3 regions of the Nocardioides sp. dk884 genome follow, and region 3 is predicted to be linked to each of the others. Evidence: predicted binding sites of a transcription regulator. Region 3 holds the regulator's gene; each other region holds the start of a gene.
The links. Region 3 encodes LexA, which represses DNA repair genes until DNA is damaged. Its sites were predicted from a motif close to TCGAACANNTGTTCGA; they were not measured.
Positions count from the first base shown of each region.

Region 1: a site for LexA is predicted at 4,541-4,556, ahead of GFH29_RS05930 (HNH endonuclease signature motif containing protein). Genes of this name have one in related genera too.
Region 2: a site for LexA is predicted at 2,581-2,596, ahead of GFH29_RS14870 (HNH endonuclease signature motif containing protein). Genes of this name have one in related genera too.

Region 1 is NZ_CP045649.1:1,207,090-1,214,145, forward strand. Features, by position in the region: gene GFH29_RS05915 (glycoside hydrolase family 2 protein) at 1-1,282, shown strand, start outside; gene GFH29_RS05920 (MFS transporter) at 1,279-2,505, opposite strand; gene GFH29_RS05925 (cyclophilin-like fold protein) at 2,674-3,027, shown strand; gene GFH29_RS05930 (HNH endonuclease signature motif containing protein) at 3,218-4,528, opposite strand; gene GFH29_RS05935 (aminopeptidase P family protein) at 5,042-6,478, opposite strand; gene GFH29_RS05940 (PrsW family intramembrane metalloprotease) at 6,538-7,056, shown strand, end outside.
Region 2 is NZ_CP045649.1:3,091,228-3,098,283, forward strand. Features, by position in the region: gene GFH29_RS14865 (DUF1116 domain-containing protein) at 1-964, shown strand, start outside; gene GFH29_RS14870 (HNH endonuclease signature motif containing protein) at 1,276-2,568, opposite strand; gene GFH29_RS14875 (lysophospholipid acyltransferase family protein) at 3,036-3,704, opposite strand; gene GFH29_RS14880 (SCO7613 C-terminal domain-containing membrane protein) at 3,873-6,290, shown strand; gene GFH29_RS14885 (DoxX family protein) at 6,362-6,949, opposite strand; gene GFH29_RS14890 (MGMT family protein) at 7,054-7,056, opposite strand, start outside.
Region 3 is NZ_CP045649.1:3,599,968-3,607,023, forward strand. Features, by position in the region: gene nrdR (transcriptional regulator NrdR) at 1-65, opposite strand, end outside; gene GFH29_RS17165 (hypothetical protein) at 529-858, shown strand; gene GFH29_RS17170 (LysM peptidoglycan-binding domain-containing protein) at 968-1,315, opposite strand; gene lexA (transcriptional repressor LexA) at 1,672-2,394, shown strand; gene GFH29_RS17180 (MXAN_6640 family putative metalloprotease) at 2,657-4,147, shown strand; gene GFH29_RS17185 (ATP-dependent DNA helicase) at 4,187-6,181, opposite strand; gene GFH29_RS17190 (SGNH/GDSL hydrolase family protein) at 6,225-6,917, opposite strand.

The sequences.
Region 1 (7,056 bases), 1.9 Mb from region 3:
GACCGTCTGGGCGGAGACCGTGCCGGCCACCCATGTCACCCGCCTCGACCTGGTGCCGCACCTGGTGGCCGCCGACCCGGCCGCCTCCGCGGTCGAGGTCACCGTGCACGCGGCCGGCCCCGAGTTCGATGCCCCGGCCGAGGTGGAGCTGCTCGCCGAGGGCGCGGTCGTGGCCCGGGGTGTCGCGCGCCCCGGCGTACCGCTGCGGCTGGGGGTGCCCGACGCACGCCACTGGTCGCCAGAGGACCCGTTCCTCTACGACGTGCGGGTGCGGCTCGGCTCGGGTGATCTCGCCGACGAGGTGACCTCCTACGTCGGGATGCGCTCGGTCGGCGTGGGGCCCGGCCCCGACGGGCGCCCGCGGCTGCTGCTCAACGGTGCGCCGTACTTCCATGCCGGGGTGCTCGACCAGGGCTACTGGCCCGACGGGCTGTGCACGCCGCCGTCGGACGCGGCCATGGTCCATGACATCACCGAGATGAAGCGGCTCGGGTTCACGATGCTGCGCAAGCACATCAAGGTCGAGCCGATGCGCTGGTACGCCCACTGCGACCGGATCGGGATGCTGGTGTGGCAGGACGCGGTCAACGGCGGCGGCGCCTACCGCGGCAAGGTGGTCACCGCTCCCGCGGTCGCGCCGTTCGTGCACTACCGCGACACCGGGGCCCGCGCCCACGCCCGGTTTGCCCGTGAGGACGCCGCCGGCCGGGCCGGGTTCGAGGCGGAGCTGCGCGCGATGGTCGAGCACCTGCGCAGCGTGCCCTCGATCGTGGCCTGGGTGCCGTTCAACGAGGGCTGGGGACAGTTCGACGCGGTCCGGATCGCCGCCGAGGTGCGGCTGCTCGACCCGACCCGCATCATCGACCACGCCAGCGGCTGGCACGACCAGGGCGCCGGCGACCTGCGCAGCCTGCACGTCTACTTCCGCCACTTCCGGACCCCGCGCTCGGTGCGCCTGCGCCGCGAGGAGCGGGTGCTGGCGCTGACCGAGTACGGCGGCTACGCGCTGCCCGTGCCCGGCCACGTGTGGGGCGAGGGCAGCTTCGGCTACCGGAAGATGCGCACCGCCTCAGACCTGCTCGCGGCCTTCGAGCGGCTCCACGACGACCAGCTCGTGCCCGCGGTGCGCCAGGGCCTGGCCGCGATCGTCTACACCCAGGTCAGCGACGTGGAGGACGAGCTCAACGGGCTGCTCACCTACGACCGCGAGGTGACCAAGCTGCCGGCCGAGCGGGTGCGTGCCGTGCTGGACCGGCTGCGGGCTGCTGCGGAGGCGCACTAGGGGATGGCGGTGCGGCCCACTGTCTCGGGCTCGTGCTTCAGCAGCCGGGAGGTGTAGGCAGTGCATCCGGCGAAGATGAGTCCAGCGATCCCGAAGGGCGCGGCAAGTCCGGCGGCGGAGGCGATCGGGCCCGCGATCGCAGCCCCGATGACGAGTCCCATGAGTCCGGAGAGCTTGAACAGGCTGTTCTGCCGTCCACGCAGGTCGTCGGGGACCAGCCGTTGACGTAGTGAGACCACGCAGATGTTCCACACCGTCGCGTGGAAGATGTACGCCGCCAGCAGCAGGCCGGCGACGTAGGGGCTCGTGGTGACGGAGAGCCCGAGCATCGTGATGGCCCCGAGGGCGAGTGCGCCGGGAACCAGGATCCGGTATCCGACGGCCCGCCTCATCCTCGCTGTGGAGATGGAGGCAAGGAGCCCGCCGAGCGAGGACACGGCGAGGATCACTCCGTATCCCGTGGGACCGACGTCCAGGGTGTCCGTCGCGTAGAGCACGATGATCGAGAAGGTCATCATGTAGGCGACGCTCGCGAGGCCTCCCGTGATCGCCAGGCCGAGGAGCAGCTGCTGGCCCCGGATCCACCTGGCCCCCGCCGCCGCGTCCCGCCACATTGTCGGGCGCTTGCCCGGGACTTCGTCAGTCCTTGCGGGGCGTGGTTGTCGCGGGATCGCCAGGAACACGAGTCCGGCTGCCGCGTACAACGCACCTGTCGCGGCGAGCGGTGCGGCGACGGCGATGGCGAACAGGAAGCCGCCCAACGGAGGACCGACGAACTCGTCGGCGACCAGCTGTGCGGTGGTGATCCGGCCGTTGGCGCGGTCCAGGTCGTCAGGCTCGACCAGGGCAGGCAAGACCGAGAGGGCAGCGTTGTCGGCGGCGATCTCCATCACGCCGACGAGGGCAAACGCGAGGTAGAGGAGCAGCAGCGACTCGATTCCGGCGGTGAAGGCCAACGACAGCGCAACGAGGATCAGCCCTCTCAGCACGTTCGGCAGCCAGATGAGCAACCGTCGATCCACGCGATCGACGACGACCCCCACAGGCACGACCAGGAGCATCCGAACTGCGGAGTACACCAGCGCCAGTCCGGCGATCACTGTCGGGTTGGTGGTGATCGACGTGGCGACCAGGGGGATGGCTACGAAGGCAACGCCGTCGGCCATGTTGCCCGCTGCGTTCCCCGTCCACAGCCACCGAAAGTCGCGCCCGAGTGACGGCATGGGCCAGACCCTCTCACGGGAGTGAGGCAGGTCCCGGGTGCCGACCGGCGCTCGCCCTTCGCCAAGGACTCCCGCCGTGGCGCCGTGGCGTGTTCACTCGAGGGGGACACCTGCCGTCGCAGCTCGTCCGACGCCGCAGCGGAGCCGGACGACCACCTGGAGGATCCGATGCAGATCCAGATCATTGTCCGCGGCCAGATCTTTACCGCCACCTTGCAGGACAGCTCCGCGGCCACCGACCTCGTCGCGCAGCTGCCGGTCACGCTCGAGATGACCGACCACCAGGGGGTCGAGAAGACCGGCCCCCTGCCTGCGCCGCTGTCGCTGGAGGGCCAACCCGAGGGCGCCGACCCGGACATCGGGGACCTGGGCTACTACGCCCCGGGCAACGACCTCGTCCTCTATTACGGTGACCAGTCCTACTACCCGGGCATCGTCGTGCTCGGCCGGCTCGACGGCGACGCCGCCGAGCGGATCGCCAGCATGGGCGGTGCGATCACCGCGACCATCGAGACGCGGTGACCACGAGGGAGCTGCGGTCGCTCATTCCCTCGCTGACCCGGAGCACCGCGCCGCAGGTCGAGCGCGAACGCCGACGCGCGCAGTCCGGACATCGAGTCGCCAGCGCAGAGGGATACGCCCGGGGAGGACCCGAGCCAGCGCAGGGATACGGCCCCGCCGGCGGGGTGCGGGCGGGGTCGGGACGCGAGACCTACTCGTCGGGCGGGTGCGCGGTGAGGAGATGGGTGGTGCCGTGGTCCTTCACGAGGTGGAGCCCGTGTGGGGACCGCCAGAGGTACGTCGCGGTGTCGGTCTTGTCGTAGGACCAGCCCGTATGGGTCTTGGCCCGGTGATGTCGACGACAGAGCGGGGCGAGGTTGCAGGAGCAGGTCGGGCCGCCGCTCGGTCCCGCGCCATGGGCGATGACGTGGTCGGTGTCGCAGCGCCGGGCGGGGCGCTCACACCAGGGGAAAGCGCAGACCGGTTGGGCGAGACGGGTCTGCTCGGCGAGCTTGTCAGGGACGGCGTAGGCATCGGTGTGGTGGTGGGCCTCGAGGTCGATGACCGGCTTCACGACCACCTGAGTCTCAGCGCCGCACCACTGTCGGACCTGTTCGGTCGACACGATGGACCGGGTCTCCTCGACGTGCGCGATGCCTGCCTCGTCGCGGGAGACCGCGGCCTGCGACAGGTGCACGTGGATGACGACCTGGCGGGGCTTCACCACCGAAGCGGTGCCCCCACCCGCCTCCACCCGCAGGTCGAAGGCGAGCTGGCGTCGGGCGAGCTCACCAGCGGCCATGGAGCGGCGCACATCGAGGGACTCCGTCGATCCGAGCGCGGCGAGATCTTCCGCGCCCTGGCGGATCGCGGTGTCCAGATCCATCGCGTCGGCCAGGTCGAGGACCCCCTCCACGTGGACGGTGCCGTCGTGGATGGCCTTGTCGGTGTGGACGTCGAACCGGCGTCCCTCAGCTGCGGCGAGACGTTCCTTCTCCGCACCTTCGGGGTCGAAGGCGACCCGGGCCTGGTCGACGAGCCGCTCGATCCCGGCCCAGCTGATCTTGCCCACGAAGCCGGCCAGCTGGCGGTCCACGAACTCCGCGCCGTCCATCGGCAGCGTGGTAGTCAGCTGCGCGAGTCGCCGGGCCTTCCACAGCGGGACCTTGCCGGCGCGGACCAGCTTCCAGGTCCGCTTGAGCCGGTGCGCCAGCTCCAGCGCATCCCCGACGAGCGAACGGGATGCGTCGGTCGACATGCCGATCGCGGCACCGAACTCCATCGGCGCGAACTCCGCCACCAGCGGCGCACCCTCACCAGCGAGCGGGACGGCCAGCTCGCCGAAGACCAGCCCGGTCGCCGGTGTCGCGTCGGCGACCGACTGTTCGGGGTGCATCGCCGCCCACACCAGAGCGGCCTCCAAGACGTCGATCTCCGCCCGCTGGGCCGCAGCCCGGCGGCGCTGCGCGAATGCCAGCACGGCGGCTGGAGTGTCGCAGTCGGGGAGTTCGGGGGAGGCCACGCCTCATTCTACTCGAACGTGCGTTCGAGAGAAAGGGGTTGGCTGAGACTGGAAGGTAAAGACTTCAGGGACGAGGCAGGGGCGTCGGCCGTGCTCTCGACAAGCTCGCCGACGGGGCAGCGCTCGACGGACGGAATGCCGTTGGTCGAGCAGCGAGCGCCAGCGAGCGGCTATCGAGACTCCGCTCTTGGTTCGCCAGACTCCTCGACCCACGGGGCGGCGGTGATCTCGACGGGCTCGACCGGCGGAGGGGCGTCGTACCCCTGCCGCTGGTCTCGACAAGCTCGACCAACGGGACAGCGCTCGACCGACGGGGTGGCCGTGATCTCGACAAGCTCGACCGACGGGGCAGCGCTCGACGGACGGAATGCCGTTGGTCGAGCAGCGAGCGCCAGCGAGCGGCTATCGAGACTCCGCTCTTGGTTCGCCAGACTCCTCGACCCACGGGGCGGCCGTGCTCTCGACGACCTCGACCGACGGCTGCCGCCCGACCGGCGGCAGCCACCGACCCGCTCAGCCCTGGTGCTGCCCCATCCACGCCTCGACCTCGTCGGCGGCGCGGGGGAGTGCGGCGGAGAGGTTCACCGGACCGTCGGCGCCGACCAGGATGTCGTCCTCGATGCGGATGCCGATGCCGCGCAGCTCCTCGGGGACGAGCAGGTCGTCCTCCTGGAAGTACAGGCCCGGCTCGACGGTGAGGACCATGCCCTCGGCGAGGTCGCCCTTGGGGTAGACGTCGGTGCTGGCGGCGCCGCAGTCGTGCACGTCCATGCCGAGCATGTGGCTGGTGCCGTGCAGCGTCCAGCGGGCGTAGACGCGGCTGTCGGGGGAGAGCGCCTCCTCGGCGCTGACCGGCAGCAGCCCGAGGTCCTCCAGGCCGTGGGCCAGCACCGACATCGCGGCCTGGTGGGTGCCCTGGAACGGCGCGCCGGGCCGGACCGCCTCGATGCCGGCCTCCTGGGCGGCGAGCACCAGCTCGTAGAGGTCGCGCTGGAGCGGGGTGAAGCGGCCGGAGACCGGCAGCGTGCGGGTCACGTCGGCGGTGTAGAGGTTGCGCCCTTCGACGCCCATGTCGAGCAGCAGCAGCTCGCCGGGGACGATCGGGCCGTCGTTGTCGATCCAGTGCAGCGTGGTCGCGTGGCGACCGCCGCCGACGATCGAGTCGTAGCCGATGTCGTTGCCCATGGTGCGCGCGCGGCGGAAGAAGGTGCCCTCGATCCAGCGCTCGCCGTGCTCGAGGACCTGGGGCCACTCGCGCACGCAGTCCTCGAAGCCGAGCGTGGTCGCGTCGCAGGCGGCGCGCAGCTCCTCGATCTCCCAGGCGTCCTTGACCAGGCGCAGCTCGGAGACCACCCGGGCCAGGTCGGCGTCGAGCGCGGCGTCGCCGGCGACCAGCTTGTCCACGCGTGCGTCGATGCCGCGGTGCACCCGGGTCTTCGGGGCGTTGCCGCGGGTCAGGTCGTCGGCCAGCCGGTCGACGTGGCGCACCTCGATGCCGAGGGAGGAGGAGATCTCGTGGACCGAGGGGCGTCGCCCGGCCCACAGCTCGCCGTACTGGCGGTCCCGGAAGAACTCGTCGGTCTCGCGCGAGGAGCGGGGCCGCGCGTAGAGCACCGCCTCCTCGTCGTGCAGGACCAGTACGGCGTCGCTGGTCTGGTTGCCCGACAGGTAGGTGTGCGCGGTGTCGGCGCGGAAGCGGTAGTCGGTGTCGTTGGCGCGCACCTTGTAGGTGCCCGCAGGCAGCACCAGCCGCTCGCCGGGGAACATCGTGGTCAGGCGCGCGCGTCGCGCAGCGGCCCAGGGGGTGATCGGGTGCGGCGGCAGGTCCAGCTCGCGCTCGCCCCAGCCGGTGCGCATGAACGCGGCGTACGCCGCCGGCACGGCCGGGTCGTGGGACTCCGTCGCAGGTGGGGTCGCAGGAGCGGTCTCGGGGGGCGTCTGCTCGGTCACGACTCGACTGTACGCCCGCGACCGGGGGTCTACGGCGGTTGGCCGATAGGCTGCGGCCCGTGCAGGGAGCCCGTCGAGACAGCGTCGCCTTCACGGTCCTCGTGGCCGTGCTGGTCGCCATCGGCGCACTCGCCATGCTGCTGCTCATCGCCTTCTCCGGTGCGCCGGGCACGCTGGCCCTGGCGACGGTCCTGGCCGCGCTGCCGGTCGTCCCGCTGGTGATGTGCTACCTGTGGCTGGACCGCTACGAGCCCGAGCCGCGGGGGCTGCTCGTCGCGGCGCTGCTGTGGGGCGGCTTCGTCGCCACCGCCGCGGCGATCCTGCTCTCCGGGGTCGGGGGACTGGTGGGCGGCCTCAGCGAGGCCGAGAACCTGGCGGTCCTGGCTCCGGTGACCGAGGAGGCCTGCAAGGGCCTGTTCCTGGTGCTGTTGCTGTGGTGGCGCCGCGCCGAGCTCGACGGCATCCTCGACGGCATCGTCTATGCCGGCATGGTCGGCATCGGCTTCGCCTTCACCGAGAACATCCTCTACCTCGCCGCGGCGTACAACGGGACCGACGGCCTCGGCCCCGGCGGCACC
Region 2 (7,056 bases), 510 kb from region 3:
GTGGATGTTCGTCCTCGAGGACGTCGAGACCGGGCGGCGTACCCACTGCTCGCTCAACGAGGGCCTGGGCAAGGTGCTGCGCTACGGCGCCTACTCCCCCGACGTGCTCGAGCGGCTGCGCTGGATGCGTGACGTGCTGGGCCCGCTGCTGCAGGGCTCGGTGCGCGCGGTGCGCGACTCCGCCGGTCCCGTGGACGTGACCGGCATCCTCACCCAGATGCTGCAGATGGGCGACGAGGCGCACAACCGCAACCGGGCCGGCACCCTGATGCTGCTGCGCGACCTCGCCCCCGTGATGGTGCTGGAGAGCGAGCGGGGCGGCCTCAGCCCCGCCGACGTCGCCGAGGGCCTGCGCTTCATCGGCGGCAACGACCACTTCTTCCTCAACCTCGCGATGCCCGCCTGCAAGCTCGCGCTCGACGCGGCCCGCGGCATCGAGGGCTCGACGATGGTCGTGGCGATGGCGCGCAACGGCACCGACTTCGGCATCCAGACCGCCGGCACCGGCGATGAGTGGTTCACCGGTCCCGCCCAGCTCGCCGACGGGCTCTTCCTCGGCGACTACGGCCCGGACGACGCCAACCCCGACATCGGCGACTCCGCGATCACCGAGACCGCGGGCATCGGCGGCTTCGCGATGGCCACGGCCCCCGCGATCGTCCGCCTCGTCGGCGGCACCGTGCCCGACGCCCTCGCCACCACCCGGCGCATGCACGAGATCGCCCTCGCGGAGAACCCGCGCTGGTCGGTGCCCGTCCTGGACTTCCAGGGCACCCCGACCGGCATCGACGTGACCCGCGTCTGCCGCACCGGCATCCTGCCGCAGATCAACACCGGCATGGCCGGCAAAGTCGCGGGCGTGGGCCAGGTCGGCGCCGGCCTGGTCACCCCGCCCGAGGAGATCTTCCCGAAGGCGCTCGCCCGTCTCGCGGAGCGCACCCGCGAGCGCGCCGCCGGCGCATGAGCGTGCGGCAGCTCGCCTCGGCGCCGTAGGCCAAGCTCGTCGACCCCGCCGCCCCGCTGCTGTCCCTGCGCGTGGTGCGTCACCGGGTGCGCGGCGACGCGTTCCCGACTCGCACCGGACAGCGGTGCTGCGCAGTCATCTGCCGACTGCGCAGCACCGCTGTCCCGTTCCCCCCATCGCCCCTACGCGCGATCGGCTGGACGCCCTCCGCGCCGTACGGCAGCGGTCGTCCAAGCGCGTCACGTGGCCGCGCCTGGGTCGAGCAAGCCCGCTGTTGGTCGAGCGCCGTGTCGACAGGCGCGACCGACGCCTCAGTCGTCCGGCGGGTGCGCGGTGACGAGCCGGGTCTCGCCGCGGTCCTTGACCAGGTGCAGCCCGTGGGGTGACCGCCAGAGGTACGTCGCGGCGTCGGTCTTGTCGTAGGTCCAACTCATGTGGGTCTTCGCCCGGTGATGTCGGCGACACAGCGGGGCGAGGTTGCAGCTGCAGGTCGGCCCGTCCGCACCGTGGGCGACGACGTGGTCGGTGTCGCAGCGCCGAGCGGGGCGTTCACACCACGGGAACGCGCACACCGGCTGGGCCAGACCGGTCTGCTCGACGAGCCGGTCCGGGACCGCGTAGGCGTCGGTGTGGTGATGGGCCTCGAGGTCGATCACCGGCTTGATGACGACCTGGGCATCACCGCTGCACCAGTCGCGGACCTGCTCGGTCGACACGATCGACCGGGTCTCCTCGACCGTCGCGATGCCGGCCTCGTCACGGGAGATCGCGGCGTGCGACAGGTGCACGTGGATGACGACCTGCCGGGGCTTCACCACCGACGCGGCGCCCACACCCGCCTCGGCCATCAGGTCCAGGGCGAGCTGACGCCGGGCCAGCTCACCGGCCGCCATCGACCGTCGGACGTCCAACGACTCCGTCGCGCCCAGAGCAGCCAGCTCCTCCGCGCCCTGGCGGATCGCGGTGTCCAGATCGAGCGCATCGGCGAGGTCGAGCTCGCCCTCCACCCGCACGGTGCCGTCATGGGTCGCCTCGCCGGTGTGCACGTCGAAGCGGCGTCCGTCGGCGGCCTCGCGGCGCTGCTTCTCGGCACCCTCGGGGTCGAAGGTGACGCGGGCCTGGTCGACGAGCCGCTCGATGGTGGCCCAGCCGACCTTTCCGACGGTCCCGGCGAGCTGGCGGTCCACGAACTCGGCACCGTCCGGCGGAAGACTCAACGTCAGCTGCGCGATCCGGCGACCCTTCCAGACCGGGACCTCGCCGGCACGCATCTGCTTCCACGTCCGGGGCAGCCGGTGCGCCAGCTCGAGCGCGGACCCGATCAACGCACGGGCAGCATCGGTCGACATCCCCAGCGCCGCCATCGGCGCGAACTCCGCCACCAGCGGCGTCCCCTCACCACCCAGGGGCACCGCCACCTCGCCGAAGATCCACCCGACGGTCGGCGTCTGCGTCGAGACCGACTCGGCCGGGTGCATCGCCGCCCACGCCAGAGCGGCCTCCAAGACCAGGAACTCGGCCCGCTGCACCGCAGCCCGCTGCGACTGTGCGAACGCCAGCACGGCGGCTGGGGTGTCGCAGTCGGGGAGCTCGGAATCGGCCATGCCTCATTCTACTCGAACGCACGTTCGAGGACAAGGCTTTCTCCACCGAGATCTCAGGCATCTCGGACCGCCTGCTCGACGAGTTCGACCGACGGGGTTGCGGGGTTGTGAGGTCTAGACACGCTCGACCGGGTGGCGGGCCACCACCGCTGGTCGAGCAGCGAGCGCCAGCACGCGACCGTCGAGGCCTCTCTCGCCTCGACGCTTCTGGCGGGTCATCGCGACGGCGCAAGGGCACGGTTGAGTTGGCGGGCGCCGTAGCTGCCGGTGTCCTCGATCGCCTACGCCCGCAGGGGTGCGCGGGTTCGGCGAGCTCGACCAGCTCGGTGTAGCCGGCGGTGTGAGCGGCGATGGTGAGATCCTCCTGCACCCCGCCGGTGCGGCATCGATCACTGCCGCGGTCTGGGCGTGGCCAGTCTCGACGAGCTCGACCACCGGCCCCGCGACCCACGGCGACCTCGTACGGCTCAGACCTCGGGCGTCCGCTCGTTGTAGACCCCGGCGTACTCCTGCCCGCTGAGCTTCTGCACGGCGGACATCACCTCGTCGGTGACCTGACGCCGGGCCTTGCCCAGGGGCATGCCGTCGAAGCGGCCGGCCACCTCGATCGGGGGGCCGAACTCCACGGTGATCGGCACGATCCGCGGCAGCCGCGCCCCGACCGGCTGGACCCGCTCGGTGCCGACCAGGCCGACCGGGACGATCGGGCAGCCGGCGGTGAGCGCGAGGTGGGCGACGCCGGTGCGCCCCCGGTAGAGGCGACCGTCGCGCGAGCGGGTGCCCTCGGGGTAGATCCCGAACGCCTCGCCGCGCCCGAGCACCTCCAGCGCGGTGTCCAGGCTGGCGATGGCGGCGCGGGAGTCGTCGCGGTCCACCGGGAGCATGCCGAGCCCCTCGAACCAGGCCCTGCTGATCGCGCCGGAGATGCCGGTGCCGGTGAAGTAGTCGGACTTGGCCAGGAACACCACGGTGCGCGGCACGACCACCGGGATCACCACGGAGTCCACGAAGCTCAGGTGGTTGCTGGCCAGGATCACCGGGCCGCTGCGCGGGACGTTCTCCAGGCCCCGGACCGTCGGGCGCCAGACCGCGCGGGCGAGGGGCGGGACGATCGAGTGGAGGGCGCGGTACAGCACGTCGCTCAGTCTCCTGGTTACTCACTGGTCCGCCGATCTGGTCCGTCCCTCGGGCGCGCCGACCGCAGAGACCCCGACCACGGCCCGGCCGCCTGAGTACGCGTACCCAGGGCGGGCTGAGCACTCGAACGCTCCCCGCGGCCGCTCCTCCTCTGGTGGCATGACCCCATGCCTCGCTTCTACGACCCCACGACGTGCCCGGACTGCGCCGCGCCCCTCGGCCCGGTGCCGCTGCGGTGCGGTGCGTGCGCGCTGCCGCTCACCGGTCCGGTCGCAGCACAGCTCCAGGCCACGCTGCGCCAGGCCGACTCGCTGCTGGTCACGCTGCGCCGCAGCCCCGCACCGGCCCCCACCCCGGTGGCGGCGGGCTCGCGCCTCGAGGGCGCGACGGCGTACCCGGCACCTGCCCGTGAACCTCGTACGCCGCGCCGCACCGGCGTCCGCGCCGCCTCCGTGCCGGCGGTGCTGCTCTCCCTCGGCGCGTTGTGCCTGCTGGTGGCCGCGGTGATCTTCCTGGCCGTCGCCTGGTCGTGGCTCGGCGTCGGCGGGCGCACCGGCGTGCTGCTCGCACTGACCGCGGGAAGCGCGGGGGCCGGCGCCTGGACGGCGCACCGCGGCCTGCGGGTGGCCGGTGAGTCCCTGAGCGTGGTGGCCCTCGGCCTGCTCGCGCTCGACGTGCTCGGCGCGGCGGCTGCCGGCTGGCTGCCCGGCGCCCCCGGCGCCTCCGGCGCACAGACGCTCGCCACCGCGGGCGCCGCGCTCGCCGCGGGTGGGCTGGTGCTGCTGCTCCCGCCCGCGCGGCTCGTCGCCCCGCAGCTGGCGGTACCGGTCGGGATCCTGGTGTGCGCCCTCGGGACCGCGGCGGCGACCGGCTCGGTGCGCGCGGTCGCGCTCGGCGCGGTGCTCCTGCTCCTCGCCGTGGCAGCCGGCGCCCGACGCGTCGGCGCGGCACCGCTCACGATCGCCGCCGCGCTGGCCGCGGTCCCCGCCTGGCTCGCGCTCCTGGGCGCCGGCGCGGCCAGGGGCCTGGACGACCCGACCCTCGGCGCGCTCTGGACGAGCACCACGGGACCCGTCCTCCTCCTCACCGCCGCCCTCCCGCTGCTGGGGATCGCGGCCGTGCCGGGCCACCGCTCGCTCGCGCAGCTGTGCGCGGCGACCAGTGCCCTGACGCTGACCGCGGTGCTCGCGCTGCCGGTGGTCGACGAGCCCGCCTCCACCGCCGGCACCGCAGCACTCGGCGCCCTGCTCGTCTGGAGCGGCGTGCTCACCCGGGTCCCCCGCCGCTGGGCGCCGGCGCCCCTGGCCGCAGCGGTCGCCTCGGCCCTGCCGGTCGCCTCGGTGGCGCTGACCCTCCTGTCCGCGGCCGCCGCCCGGTCCCTGGCCGAGGTGAACCTCTTCGGCTCGCCCGCCTCCGCCCCGATGCCGCCGGTGTCCCTCCCCCTGGCGCCCGCGCTGCTGGTTCCGGCCGTCGCGGGCCTCGGTCTCGCCGCGCTCGCGGCTGCGCCGGCGCTGCGCGATCGCCGTGCCCTCGGGCCCGGCCCCCTGGCCCTCGCCCTCGCGGGTGCCGGCACCGTGGCGCTCGAGAGCACCGCCCGGTGGCCGGTCGTCGTTGCCCTCCTCGTGCCCGGCCTGATCGCCGGAGCGCTCGGCGTACGCCGGGCACGTACGACGTGGCAGGTCGCGGGCGTCACCGTGCTGGCCGCCGCGGCCCTCGTGGGCCTGCCGAGCGCCGCCCTGGCTGCCGGCGCGCTGCTGGTCCTGGTGGCGCTCACCGGGACCATCACCGCCCAGGACCGGGCCCCCGGCGCGGCGGTCCTGCCGTGGGCGGCCGGTCTGCTGGTGCTGGCGCTCGGCGACCTCACGGGCAGCCCGCTGCACGTGGTGAGCCTGGTGGTGCTGCTGGTCCTCGGGCTGCTCGCCCTGGCCCGGCCCCGCCTCGACCTGCTGGTGGCGGCCGCGGCGCTCGCGCTCCCTGTCGCATCCGCCGGTGTGCTCGCCGCACCCGACGCGGCGTGGTCCCTCGCGGTGCACCTGAGCGTGGCAGGCGCCCTGGTCACCGGTGTCGGCCTGATCCACGCCCGGCGCGAGCTGAGCGCGGTGGGCGGGGTGCTGCTCGCCGCGGCGACCTGGGTGCGGCTGGCCGACGCCGGGGTCGGCACGCCGGAGGCCTACACGCTGCCCAGCGCGGTGGTGCTGGTGCTCCTCGGCCTGCGGGCACTGCACCGCGACCCGAGCCTGCCGACCGCCCGCGTGCTCCTGCCCGGGCTGGTGCTGGGCACCGTCCCGACGCTGCTGATCGTCCTGGTCGGCGACCCGGCCTCGGTGCGCGCGGCCCTGCTCGGGCTCGCCTGCCTGGGGCTCGTCCTGGGCGGGGTGCGGAAGCGCTGGCACGCGCCGTTCGCCGTCGGGTCGGGCGTCGGGCTGCTGCTGGTGCTGCGCGAGCTGGCGCCGTACGCCGCCGCGCCGCCGCAGTGGGTCCTGATCGCCGCGGCCGGCACGGTGCTGAGCGTCGTCGGCATCACCTGGGAGCAACGCGTCGCCGACCTGCGCCGGGTGGCGGAGTACGCCGGCCGGTTCCGCTGAGCGCCCACGCAGACGAAAGCCCCCGGGACGAGGGTCCCGGGGGCTGCGGCTGCGGATCGGAGCGGACGGCGTCAGATCAGCCAGCGCTGGCGCTGCACCAGCGGCTGGCGGGCCCAGAGTCCGCCAAGACCGAGGGTGCGTCCGCTGTCGAGGAGGGCGAGCATCACCAGCAGGCCGGCGTAGACGAGGTGGTCGTCCATGAAGGGGTTGTTCGCCGGCCACAGCGCGGCCGCCCACATGAGGACCATCATCAGCGCACCGGAGACGGCGGCGATGCGGACACCGATGCCGAGCATGAGGGCCAGTCCGATGCCGGCGAGGCCGACCATGAACACGACGTCGACGATCGTGTGTCCGGCGAGGCTCCGGAACGTCTCGGCGAAGGGGCCGGAGGTGCCGAAGGAGAGGAAGCCCTCCGTCGGGCTGCCGCCGTTGATCCACGAGGCGTCGCGCTCGGTGGCGAAGCCGAGGCCGAACAGCTTGTCCACGAAGGCCCACAGGAAGACCCAGCCGAGGCTGATGCGGAGCACGGCGCCGATGTAGCGGGCGGCACGGGCGTTGGGCGTCTCCGGGGCGACCGGATCGGGGTGGACGACGTCCGGGGCCGGCAGCGAGGTGGTGCCGTGCTGCTGACCTCGGTGCGGGGTGTGGATGTTCATGGCTGCTCCTCCTGCTCTGCTCGGGCTTGTCGTTCTCTGATGACTCCACGATGCGTCTCGCAGGGTCTGCGCAGGCAGAGGCGGAGGTGCGCAGTCGGCGGGACCTA
Region 3 (7,056 bases):
CCGTCGTCCGCGACCCGGGAGTCGATCACCCGGGTGTCGGTGTTCCGGCAGTAGGGACAGTGCATCCGGGGCTCCTCTCAGGCGCGCCACAACAGCCCGGGGCGGAAGTGCCTCAGGGTGTGGATAACGGGGGGTCTGCTGTGTAGAACTCACTCACATCTGTGAGTCTTGCGCCGCTGAGCTGTGCACTAGATGTGGATAACTACAGCGCTGTAAGTACTAGATGTAGGGGTAACCGTACGCGTGCGGCGGATCCTCTGCAAGCCCGCGCGACACGATCGAGGCCCCCGGTACGGACCGCCTTCGAAACCGCAGGTCAGAGCCCTGCCAGCCTTCGCCGGACGCCGGCGCGACACCGCAAGCGGCACGGATCAGGCGCGAATCGGACGCCGCACGGACGTGGCTCAAAAGGGGCGGGGTCGACGTGCGGGTCGCCGAGCGCCCGGGCGCGCGATCAGCGACAATGACCCCGTGGCAAGCAAGGGCAAGCGGGCGGGTTCGAGGCGGGGCACCAAGAAGACTCCGACGGTGCAGCCACGCCTGCTCGCCCTGGCCGGAGGCGTGACGCTGGCCGTCATCGCCTGGGGATACCTCGTCTACGCCGCGATCGACTTCGGTGCCAGCGCGCGCGGCGGCGACTCCGGAGGCTGGTGGCTCCTGGCGCTCGCCTCGACCGGCGCCGTGGCCTGCCTGTTTGTGGCCCTCATGCTCATCGCACGCCTGCTGCGCGAGCTCTGCCTCACCTCCGGCCCCTCCTCGTCGCCCGATCCCGCAGCCGCCCCGACGCAGGACCCCGTCGCCGCGAGCACCCCGGCGACACGCACGACGGTGCCAGGCGGACGACGCGCGGCCCGCTGAACGACCTCGACCTCGAGGAACGACCAGGGGGCGGAGCCATCAGGCTCCGCCCCCTGTCTTCCCCTGCTCGCCGGTCGGGGTCGAGGCGACCGGCGATGTCTGGCGTGCCTCAGCTGGTGGGCACCGCGAGGCGCTGACCGGCGACGAGCATCGTGGAGTCGAGGGCGTTGAGCCGCTCGATGTGGCGCATCTCCTCGCGCACGTCACCGTCGTCGCTGAGCTCGGCGGCGATGTCCCACAGGGTCTGACCGGTGCCGACCGTGATGATCTCCGTGGGCTCCGCCGAGCCCCTCTCCGCCGTCGCCATCGAGCCGCCGGCGAGGGCGAACCCGACGCCCAGCAGGACCGCCACGCAGAACAGGAAGACCACCACGCGGCCTCGGCGGGTCAGCCGCACGGACCGGCCGGTCGCCGGACGAGAGGTGATGATCATGGTCGTGGGGTTCAGCGTGCTCATCGTGGCTCCTGGGGAAGTGGTGTCAGCCTCGGATCGCGGCGTCGAGAAGATGTCTAACGCCCGCCACCGACAGTCCCGCCGAAACGGGACCGGATCGACGTTCGACCAGACGTTCGATCGAACACATGTACGACGCTAGAGCAGGTGTTCGAGGAACGCAAGCATCTGGGCGAACGAATGTTCGACGCATCGCCCGTCTCGGCCGCGCAGGCAGGCCCGCGACACGCACTTCGAACAGATGTTTGAACTCTGGGGGTGGATGTCGCTACGGTGGCCCTCACGCCACCGGACCCGGGACGACGCCCGATCCGCCGGAGGCGCGGACAACCCGGACGACGACCCGAGGGAAGGCACAGATGGCCAAGAAGAAGAGCGACGGGGTCGCTGAGCTCCCCGACGGTCCTGCTGACGCGACCGGACTCACCCCGCGCCAGGTGCGGGTGCTCACCCACATCACCGACTGCATCGAGAAGCGCGGCTACCCGCCGAGCATGCGCGAGATCGGTCAGGCCGTCGGCCTGACCAGCTCCTCGAGCGTGGCGCACCAGCTGAAGGTCCTCGAGCAGAAGGGCTTCATCAAGCGCGACCCGCACCGTCCGCGTGCCCTGGAGGTGTTCCTGCCCGAGGTGATGGCCGCCCGCAAGGCCATGTCCTCGGGCGAGGGCTCCTCGGTTGACGAGACCGGCATCGGCGACAGCGTGCCGGCCCCCTCCTACGTGCCGGTGGTGGGCCGTATCGCCGCAGGCGGGCCGATCCTCGCCGAGGAGCGGGTCGAGGACGTCTTCCCGCTCCCACGTCAGCTGGTCGGTGACGGACAGCTGTTCCTGCTCGAGGTCTCCGGTGACTCGATGATCGACGCGGCGGTGTGCAACGGCGACTACGTGGTGATCCGCCAGCAGCAGACCGCCAACAACGGCGACATGGTGGCCGCTCTGATCGAGGGCGAGGCCACCGTGAAGACCTTCCAGCGCAAGGACGGCAAGGTCTGGCTGCTCCCCCACAACGACGCCTACGAGCCCATCGACGGCACCCACGCCTCGATCCTGGGCAAGGTCACCGCGGTCCTGCGCCGGGTCTGAGGTCCCTCGCGCCGGGTCCGTGGCGAGTCCGAGCCGGGCCGGCACGGGGTGACAGGATCACCTCGTGCCAGCCCCTCGCGCCGCCCGGCGGCGCCCGTCCTCGCCCGGCCCCTGCCGAGCACGCGCCCTGGGCCTTCCAGCGCTCTGCCTCGCCGTCCTCACCGCCCTCGCCCCGACCCCGGCACACGCCGATCCCGGCCCGCCTCGCTCGGCTGGCCCCTCGGCTGGCCCCGCGACCGGCTCGGCGACGACCCCGCTGAGCGTGCCCACCGAGGCGGTGCCGCTGCGCCGGGCCCGGGCCGCCCTGGCCGGGGCACGCCGCGCGCTGGCCCCCGAGTCCAGCGGCCTGCGCGCTGGCGACGCCACGATCGCCCTGCGGGACCTGGCACTCACCCTGGATGCCCTGCCGGCCGGCGAGCGCGCCGCAGCGCGACGCCTGCTCGCCCGACCCACCGACGGCCGCGCGGATCCCGCCGGTCACGGGTGGGGCCCTCGCGCCGCACCGCGGGTGCGCTGCACCGCGGTCCTCTGCGTGCACTGGGCGTCGAACCCGGCGAGCGCGGACAGCCCCGACCTCGCCGACCTCTCCGGCAACGGGGTGCCCGACCAGGTCGACCTGGTGCTGGACACCCTCGTCTCGGTGCACGCGCGCCTGCGGTCGGCGGGATACCGGGCGCCGCTCGGCGACGGCCCGCTCGGCGGTGACGCCCGCACGGACATCTACCTTGCCGACATCGGCGACCAGGGGCTGTACGGCTACTGCGCGAGCGACGCTCCTGTCCCGGTCATCGGCGCCAACGCCCGTGCGGCCTACTGCGTGCTCGACGACGACTACGACGGCACGCAGTTCCCGGGCAACACGCCGCTGGAGAACCTCCAGGTGACAGCGGCCCACGAGTACTTCCACGCCGTGCAGTTCGCCTACGACGCCACCCAGGACGCCTGGCTCATGGAGGCCACCGCCGCCTGGGTCGAGGACGAGCTGTTCGACGACGTCGACGACAACCGCCAGTACCTGCACCGCAGCCCGCTGCGCCAGCCGAGGCGTTCCCTGGACGACCGCGGCCGGGCGGACCGCGCCGACGCGCTGCGGGTCTACGGGAGCTGGATCTTCTTCCGTTGGCTCGGCGAGCGGCTGCCGACCGCGCAGGGGGGTCTGGCGACAGTGGTCCGCGACATCTGGGAGGCCGCGGACTCCACAGGGCCGCACGTCCAGGACCACTCCCTGGCCGCGATCAGCACCGTGCTGCGCGCCCGCGGGACGACCCTGCCCGCGGCGCTGGCGGGCTTCGCCGCCGACAACCTCGCCCCCGCGGCGTCGTACGACGAGGGGCGGGGCTACCCCGCGGCCCGGCCGGTCGCGGCGCTGGGCGTCGGCCGGGCCGCCGTCCGGCACCGGGTGCGCCTGGACCACCTCGCCTCGGCCAGTGTCCGGCTCACCCCGGCCACCACGCTGCGCGGGCGCGGATGGCGGCTGCGACTTCGCCTGGACCTGCCGCCACGAGCCAGCGCGCCGGCGGCCGTGGTGACCACGCTCGCCGCCGACGGCACCCGCACCCGGCACCGCGTCGCCCTGGACCGCACCGGCGCAGGACGGATCGCCGTCCCGTTGGCGGGGGTGCGCCACGTCGACGTCACGCTGGTCAACGCCAGCACCCGGCTCACCTGCTGGCGTGGCAGCCGCTTCTCCTGCGCGGGCACACCGACCGACGATGCTCGGCGCTTCTCCCTGGTCGCTCGCGCGGTGCGTTGAGCCGACCGCCGACCGGCGACCGACGGTCGACGGCGAGCCTCAGGCGGTCGGCTTGCCGGCGAGCCGGGCCAGCGCCTGGCGCACGATCCCGGGATCGGTGGTCGTCCACATCGACGGCAGGCTGGCCTTGAGGAAGCCGCCGTAGCGGGCGGTCGCCAGTCGGGGGTCGAGGACCGCGACCACACCGCGGTCGGAGGTGGTGCGGATCAGGCGTCCGGCGCCCTGGGCCATCAGCAGCGCGGCGTGGGTGGCGGCGACCTGCATGAAGCCGTTGCCGCCGGCCTTGTCGGCCGCCTTCTGCCGCGCCGACATCAGCGGGTCGTCGGGTCGCGGGAACGGGATCCGGTCGATCAGCACCAGCTGGCAGGTCTCGCCCGGGACGTCGAGGCCCTGCCAGAGCGTCAGCGTGCCGAACAGGCAGGTGTGCGGGTCGGCGACGAACTGCTTGGCCAGCTCGGGCAGCTGGGCGTCGCCCTGCGCGAGCGTGGTGAGGTGCGGCAGCCGCTTGCGGACCTCCTCGGCCGCGGCCTCGGCCGCGCGGCGCGAGGAGAACAGGCCGAGCGCCCGGCCGTCGGCGGCGTCGATGAGCTCCACGATCTCGTCGAGCTGGGCCTTGACCAGCCCGTCGCGCCCCGGCGGCGGGAGGTGGCGGGCGACGTAGAGGATGCCCTGCTGGCCATAGTCGAACGGCGACCCGACGTCGAGACCCCGCCAGGGCTGGCCCTCCCCCGGTGCGGCCGCGGTCGGCGAGCCGTCGATGATCCGCTCGGACGGCTTGAGCCCGACGCTCGTCGCCACCGAGCTGAAGTCGCCACCCAGCATCAGCGTGGCGGAGGTGAACACGACGGTCTTCTCGTTGAGCAGCTTGTCGCGCATCTGGCCCCAGACCTGCAGCGGCGCCACGCACAGGCGCGGGGGCATCCGCTCGGAGCCCTCGGTCATCCACAGCACGTCGGAGTCGAGCTCGGCGGCCATCCGCTCCGCGGTCGTGAAGACCTCCTGCAGGGTGCCGCGGGCTTGGGTGCGGCCGGCGTCGGCCTCCCCGTCGCGGTCCTTGTCCTTGGGGAACGCCGAGATCGCCGCACGCGCGCTGTCGCGGACCAGCACGAGCGCGTCGCCGAGGTCGAGCGGGAGCTGCTCGAGGCGACCCGGCCGGGCCTCGCCCATCGCGGCGCGCAGCGCGTCGGCGGCGTCGGAGAGGTCGTCGGCCTCGCTGCCGTCGACGTAGCGCTGCGCGCGCCGGGCGGCCCGCTCCACCTCGGCGGCCCACAGCTCGTCGGTGGCGGCCTGGGTGACCCGCTGGGTCAGCTCGTGGGCCTCGTCGATCACCACGACGTTGTAGTCGGGGATCATCGGGACGCCCTCGACCGCGTCGATGGCCAGCAGCGAGTGGTTGGTGATGATCAGGTGGGACTTCTGGGCCTTCTCCTTGGCCAGCTCGGCGAAGCACTCCTGGCCGAACGGGCACTTGGCGGCGCCGAGGCACTCACGGTGGCTGACGCTGACCTGGCGCCACTCCTTGTCGGTGTGGCGCGGGGCGTTGTCGCGCTCGCCGCTGCCGCCGTCCTCGGCCTCCTTGTCGGCCCAGGCGCGCAGCTCGAGCACCTTGGCGCCCATCGAGCCCTCCGGCAGCTGCACCAGCGCGCCCTGGTCGTCCGGCACGCCCTCGCGGACCCGGTGGAGGCAGGCGTAGTTGGAACGGCCCTTGAGCACGGCGTACGACGTGTCGACGCCCGGCTGGCCCTTGAGCGCGGTGGTCAGGCGCGGGATGTCGCGCTCGACGAGCTGGTGCTGCAGCGCCAGCGTCGCGGTGGCGACCACGACGCGCTCGCGGTGCAGCAGGCTGGGCACGAGGTAGGCCAGCGACTTGCCGGTGCCGGTGCCGGCCTGGACGAGCAGGTGCTGCTCGTCCTCCATCGCCCGACCGACCGCCTCGGCCATCTGTACCTGCCCGGCGCGCTCGCTGCCGCCGAGCGCACGCACGGCCGTCGCGAGGACGTCGCGGACGGAGGTCTGCTCGACAGTGGAGGACACCGGAGAACCCTAACCGCGGCCACCGACGATGCCGACGGCGTCCTCACAACCGTGTGAGCACCGCCGCGACGTGCTCGCCGAACGCCGTGTGGCCCTCGGGTGTGAGGTGCAGCCCGTCGGGGAGGTAGGGCAGCGTGAGCCCGCTCGTCGAGACGTACGTCGCGCCGTGCCGGGCGGCCAGGCGGGCCAGCAGCGCGTCCACGCGCCGGGCCTGCTCGGTGCGCGCCGGGGCGAGCGGCGGGCCGACCACCACGAGCGGGCGGGCGCCGACGGCCTGGGTCAGCCGCGTGAAGCCCGCGACGATCTCGGCGTGGCGCTGGTCGTGGTCGTTGAGACCGCCCTCGACGACGACGACCTCGGCGTCCGGGTGGGCGCGCAGCGCGTCCGCGGCGCGGGTGGCGAAGGAGACGTCCCCGCACCCGCTCGCCGCGCGGCTGAAGCCGGAACCGGAGAACCCCGCCACCCGCAGGCGCCCGTCGAGACGCGTGGGCCAGGCCGCGAGCGGGTCCTCGAGCAGCAGGCCGGCGGCGTAGGAGTCGCCGACCACGAGCACCGAGCGCCCGGTCCCGGTCACGGTGCCGGCGCGGTCGGTGGCGGCGGCCGTGAAGCGCTCACAGCGCCCGGCGTCCCCGCCGATGGCCTGGCCGGCCACCCACACGGTCCCGGTGGCGCCCACGACGAGGGCGGCGAGGACCGCGGCCAGCCGGCGACGGCGCCGTGACCGTCCCTGGGACACTCCCTGGGGCACTCCCGGCGACACCCGCCCGCCCGCCTGCGCGGACGGGTCACCGATGAGAGGGGCCCCGCGACGTACCACCGCACCATTGTCGGACAACCCGGCGCCGACGGCACCCGGTTCGCGCGGTTGGGTGGCA